Regions from separate parts of the Pseudodesulfovibrio senegalensis genome, predicted to be linked through region 1. Evidence: predicted binding sites of a transcription regulator. Region 1 holds the regulator's gene; the other holds the start of a gene.

What was found. The regulator sigma-54, encoded in region 1, starts transcription at its own class of promoters, with help from an activator protein. The targets are predictions, from matches to a motif close to CTGGCACGGNNNNTGCTT.
Region 2: a site for sigma-54 is predicted at 1,088-1,105, ahead of F8A88_RS08790 (flagellar hook protein FlgE). Genes of this name have one in related genera too.

The regions. Positions count from the first base shown of each region.
Region 1 is NZ_WAIE01000001.1:1,239,570-1,242,686, forward strand. It holds gene lptB (LPS export ABC transporter ATP-binding protein) at 1-584, shown strand, start outside; gene rpoN (RNA polymerase factor sigma-54) at 851-2,263, shown strand; gene hpf (ribosome hibernation-promoting factor, HPF/YfiA family) at 2,304-2,852, shown strand; gene F8A88_RS05860 (PTS sugar transporter subunit IIA) at 2,855-3,117, shown strand, end outside.
Region 2 is NZ_WAIE01000003.1:103,669-106,785, forward strand. It holds gene F8A88_RS08780 (Hpt domain-containing protein) at 1-273, shown strand, start outside; gene F8A88_RS08785 (OmpH/Skp family outer membrane protein) at 340-894, opposite strand; gene F8A88_RS08790 (flagellar hook protein FlgE) at 1,201-2,790, shown strand; gene F8A88_RS08795 (tetratricopeptide repeat protein) at 3,020-3,117, shown strand, end outside.

The DNA of each region.
Region 1 (3,117 bases):
ACATGCTGGTGGGGATCGTCAAGCCCAACACCGGGGATGTTTCCTTCAACGGCCAAAACATAACTGACCAGCCCTTGCATGAACGAGCCCGCCTTGGCATCAGCTATCTGCCACAGGAAAGTTCTATTTTCAAAAAACTCACGGTTCGCCAGAACCTTGAAATCATCCTTGAACAGACCTCCATGACGCCACGCCAACAAAATGCCCGGGCCGAAGAACTCATGGATATGTTTACAATTTCCAAGTTGGCTGACCAGCCCGCCATGTTTCTATCCGGTGGCGAGCGGAGACGGCTGGAAATCGCCCGGGCTCTCATCCTCAACCCCAGCTTCATTCTGCTTGACGAACCGTTTGCTGGTATCGACCCCATTGCGGTTATCGATATTCAGGAAATCATTTCCGTACTCAAAAGTATGGGCATCGGAATTTTGATTTCTGACCATAACGTGCGTGAAACGCTGAATATTTGTGACCGCGCATACCTCGTATACGAAGGTACGATTATTCTTGAAGGCACGCCGGAAGTCATTGTTCAGGACAGTCAGGCCAGACAGATTTATCTGGGCGAGGATTTTTGCCTCTAAATCCATTCTCCTCCATTCCCTGTACCGGCTTCGTCCGGATTGTTCCCTTTTTCCCGAATTCCCGATTTACAGCGGCTGTGAACATTGGTACATTTTTTTCATGTAAAGAGTTTGATTTGAGGAAAAATAAAAGTCACAATAGGTTATGTTGATTCAAATTTAGTATAATTCGTTCCTGCTCATTGCGGATTGCACGAAATCCATGCAGGATAAATAAAAAATAACAACAAGTTTTTCCCAACAGGAAAAATCGGAACGGTACGTATATGGGACTTGAACTCAGGCAACAACTCAAACTTTCTCAACAGCTTGTGATGACACCGCAATTACAGCAGGCAATCAAGCTGCTGCAATTGTCGAGGCTTGAGCTGGTTGAAACCGTACAGCAAGAGTTGCTGGAGAATCCGTTTCTTGAAGAAACGGAAAATGAAGCCGTGTCCGAAGTCGAAGACGATCGCTCCGCCACAGAAGATGCCAACGACGCCCTAGTCAAGGATGCAGACTGGGAGAACTATCTTGGTGAGTTTTCCAGTACTTCGAAACAATCACACTCCCGGGACGCAGAAATCCCGGAAGAGGGTATGTCTTTTGAGGCACGGCTGGCCTCCAAGCCTTCGCTCGAAGGACATCTGAGCTGGCAAATGCGCCTTTCCAATTTTACGGATGAAGAAATTGCCGTAGGCGATGTTGTCGTTGGCAATCTCGACCACAACGGCTACCTCAAGGCCAGTGTGGACGAAATAATGTCCATGATCCCTGTGGAAGCCGAACTTGTGGAAAAGGTGATCCGCAAGATGCAGCTGCTCGACCCTGTGGGCATAGCGGCTCGCACCCCCCAGGAATGTCTGCTGGTCCAGATGAAGGTAGCAGGGTTTGACAGCGATCCTGTTTTGGTTTCATTGGTCACCGATCATCTCGAGGACCTTGAAAAGCACCGGTACAAGCCCCTTGTGCGCAAATTCAAGATATCCATGGAGGATCTCAAATCCTATCTTGACCTCCTCCAAACCTTGGATCCCATGCCGGGGACGAATTTTTCCTCCACAGAACCACATTACGTCAGCCCCGATGTTTTCGTATACAAGTTCGGAGACGAGTTCGTCATCATGCTCAACGATGACGGCCTTCCCAGTCTTCAAATGAACTCCTTTTACGTGGATAATCTCAAGGCCAGCAACGAAAAGGAAAAGGATTATTTTTCCGAAAAAATGCGATCTGCCGCATGGCTGATGAAAAGCCTGTACCAACGGCAACGTACGTTGTATAAAGTAGTTGAGAGCATTGTCAGATTTCAGAGGGACTTTTTTGAAGAGGGTGTGACCAAACTCAAGCCACTCATCCTGAAAGAGGTTGCCGAAGACATCAGCATGCATGAATCCACCGTGAGCCGGATCACGACCAATAAATACGTATCCACTCCCCACGGTATTTTTGAATTGAAATTCTTTTTCAACAGTGCTTTGGACTTGGGGGATGGCTCTCAGGTCGGCTCCGAGAGCGTCAAGGCACTCATCAAGCAACTTATAAGCGAGGAGAATCCGAAAAAACCGCTCAGTGACGAAAAAATCGGTGAAATTCTGAAAGAAAAACTCGATGTAAACATCGCACGAAGAACCGTGGCAAAATATCGTTCTGCAATGGGCATTGCCTCATCTTCAAAGCGAAAGGAGTTTTTCTAACAGGGCTTGTCAAATACCCACAAACTCAGGAGGGTAGTCCATGAACATCAGCTTCACCTTCAAGAACTTCGATCCGTCCGACCATCTCAAGAAGTATGCTGAAAAGCGCTTTGGAAAACTCGGCAAGTACGTGTCCCATTCTGACACGGCCGAGCTCAAGGTCAATCTCATGGTTGAGAAGTTTCGCCAGAAGGCCGATGTTGTGCTCAATGCGGACAATATTCATTTGTCTGCGTTTGAAACATCGGAGGACATGTATTCAAGCATCGACTTGGTGCTGGACAAGCTGGAAGCGCAATTGCGCAAATTACGCGAAAAGATGAAGGATCGCGGCAAGAAGGCCCGAGCCAACAAGGTCGTCCAGATGGACTATCTGTCTTTTTTGGAAAAGGAATCCGGCAACTGGACCCCGACAATCGTCGGCAGTGACTCCTATGAGCCCAAACCCATGTCCGTGGACGAGGCAGCCATGCAGCTGGACACCACGGACGGCGAATTCCTTGTCTTTCGCAATGCCGACACCGAAGGCATCAACGTCATTTATAAACGAAACAACGGCGATTTCGGATTGATCGATCCTGGACACTGATCATGAAACTTGGTGATTATCTTCAAGAGGCCTACATCGTCCCGGAACTTTCGGGAAGCAGCAAGAAACAGGTTCTGACAGAACTTGTGGCCCCCCTTGAAAAGGACAATAATGGAATGGACACGGACCAGGCGGTCCGTGTCCTTCTTGAACGGGAAGAACTCGGAACCACGGGAATCGGCGACGGTATAGCCATTCCCCATGGAAAACTGGATGCCATCGACAGGATTTCTGTGGTTGTGGGCAGAAGCACCAAAGGCATTGA
Region 2 (3,117 bases), on a different contig from region 1:
GCCTATCTGGAAGACAGTCTTGTGCGGGCCGAAGAGCTGGGCCGGGCGCTTGATGAAGGCGATGCGCCTGCCGCGGCAAAGGCGGCCCATTCGCTCAAGGGCATGTCCGGCGTGGTGCGCGCCAGCCGTCTTGTTTCCATGGCCCTGGAAATGGAGGTCGCCTCGCGGGATGCCCGCCTGGATCAGGTGCGTGCCATGCGGCCGAACCTGGATGAAACGCTCCATGAAACCCTCGGCTTGATGCTTGCCTTTCTGCAGACCCTGAAACAATAAACGGCCCGTCCTTCAGAAGAAGGAACGGGCCGTGTGATTGCCGTGACGGCCGAGGATGCTTGCGGGCTATTCCGCTTTTGCGTCCTCTTTTTCGGGTGCGGCTTCGGGGGCCTTTTCCTCAGCCTTTTCCGGGGCCGGCGTTTCCTTGACCTCGGCCTTGGCCGCAAAGTCGATTTTCACCTTGCCCATTTCCGCAACGATGTCCTTGGTGATGTCGATGGCGTCGTCTGCATCAAGCACGGACTTGCGCGCCACGATCAGGGCCAGGCCCTTGGACTTGCGGTAGTCCTGAATCACCCGTTCGAATTCCGCGTTGAGCAGACCCACTACACGCTGCTGTTCCGCGCCCATGACGCTCTGGAGCTTGCCCATGGCTTCGCGATAGGCGGCTTCGGTGTCATCGTTCTTGTTTTCCTGCATGGCCTTGTAAGCGGTTTCGGCTTCCTTCTGGAGCGGTTCGCTTTTTTGCTTCAGGAATTCCATGGCGGCGGCTGCCGCAGGGTTGTCCCGAAAGGCCTGGGCTTCGTCCAGCACGCCGACAGAGGGGCCTTGCTGGTTGCAGGCGGCAAGGATCATCAGGCAGGCCAGAACGCTGCTCAGGGAAATAAGAATACGTTTCATCCGGTAAAACTCCGTTTTCTTGTTTTGACGTTGGTTTTGTGCCTGTTGCCGTAAAATGGACAACGTCGGGACCATACGTGGACGTTTTCCCCATGTCCAGTAGCCAGAGTGCGCCCGTGGGGTTTTTGTGCGGGGCGGCATGTTTTTCCGGGGGTGTTTCGCGTATAATTGATTAAAATTCATAAAGAAATATTTGGCACACCTGTTGCTTTATTAAGTGCGGAGAAGAATTCGGGAACGTTTTTCCGGTTGGGGGCAACCGGAGTTTCCGACCCCGCCGGCACAGCCGGCCAGGAGGATTACGTTATGGGTTACAGTTCACTGTATACGGGCGTGACCGGGCTCAAGGCCTATGGTGACAACATGCAGGTCATCGGCAACAACCTGGCCAACGTCAACACCGTGGGATACAAGCGCAGCGTTGCGCAGTTTTCGGACCTCATGAGCGTCAATGCAGGTTGCTCGGGCATCGGCTACGAGAGCGGCGACGTTTATTCCCCGCAGGTGGGCAAGGGGGTCCGCATTGCCGCGGTTCTTGCGAATTTCGAGCAGGGGAGCCTGCAAACCACCACCACGACCACGGACCTCGCCATCGAGGGGCGCGGGTTTTTCGGCGTGCGCAATGCTCTGGATGATTCCAGCCACTACACCCGGGCGGGCGAGTTCCGTTTCAACCGGGACGCGTATCTGGTGGACCCGCACGGCCTGCGCCTGCAGGGGCACGCCGTGGACCGGGAAACCGGGGAGGTGCAGGCTGCGGTTTCCGACATCCTGCTGCCCTACGAAGAAGTGGAGAACGCTGCCGGGGAAACCGTGCGCGTGATCCAGTCGCCGCCCAGAGCCACGGAGAACGCCACCATCGTGGCCAATCTCGACGAGCAGAACGGCGACAAGTTCGTCAGTTCCAACAGTCCGCTCACGGCCATGTTCAACGCATGGAACACCACGTCCGGGGCCGCGTTCGGTTCCGGAAATTCCGCGTCCATGAACGTGTACGATTCAGAGGGCAACAAGCATGTGGTCACCATTCATTACGACCCGGTGAACAAATCCTCGCTTTCGGGCGCGGACGGGGGCGCGTATTGGGAATACATCGTGACCATCGACCCGGACGAGGACGGCCGCGCCAGCGTGCAGGGCACGTCCACGGCCGGACTGCTGGCCATGGGGGTGCTGCATTTCGACACCAGCGGCAAGCTGGACGGGCAGAGTATGTATACCATGGAAGGCGGAGCCGCGGACAAGGTGCTCAGCAACTGGGGGCTGGCCACGCTCTCCGAGGACGGCGCTCCGCAACTCTCGGTGACGTTCGCCGGCTCGGGCGCGGGCACGGCCCAGACCATCGATCTCGATTTCGGGCTGACCTCGGAAACGGCTTCGTGGGAAAACGTGGGCTCCAACGCTTCGGCCGCGGATCTCGGCACCAATGTGTACGGCATGACCACTCTGGCCGACGGCCAGCGGGGCACGAGCGTGACCACCGCCTATCCGGGCCACGGCAACGCCACCATGTTCAGTACGCAGGACGGCTACTCCACCGGGTATCTGCAGGGCATGAGCGTGGACAGCGAAGGTTTTCTGGTGGGCCAGTTTTCCAATGGGGAGAGCGAGCGGCTTTATCAGGTCAGCATGTATATGTTCACCAACGATTTCGGATTGCGCCGCGAGGGCAGCAATCTCTTCGGTGCCAATGACGAGTCCGGTGTGGCCCTTGAAGGGACCGCCGGGCAGGGAGGCCGGGGAACCATCAGCCAGAATTCCCTTGAGGTCTCCAACGTGGACATGGCCGACGAATTCGCCCACATGATTCTGACCCAGCGGGCGTTCCAGGCCAACACCAAGGTGGTGACCACCTCGGACCACCTCATGAACGTGGCCTTGCAGACCAAGCGATAGCAACGTTCGCTAACGGCCTGACAACGGTTTTTGTCGTAAAAAGACCAGCCCCCCGCGTACGGAACGTGTGCGGGGGGCTGGTCTTTTGTTGTTCTGGGAGGGGCAGCCGAGCAGCCTGAAATTGAGCGGGTATTTCTTTTTTCTGGATGTAGGGTTTTCCTTGCTTCCCCTTCTTGAAGCCGCACGGGTTTGCGCGTAACAAGGCAGAAAAAAAGAGGATGGCAGCGATATGCAGGAAATGGAAAAGGCGTTGGCGGGGTTGGAGCGGGAAGCACCCATGGCCATGGAGGTGCTGTGCATGGCCGCGTTTCTGGGCGATGCGCCCCT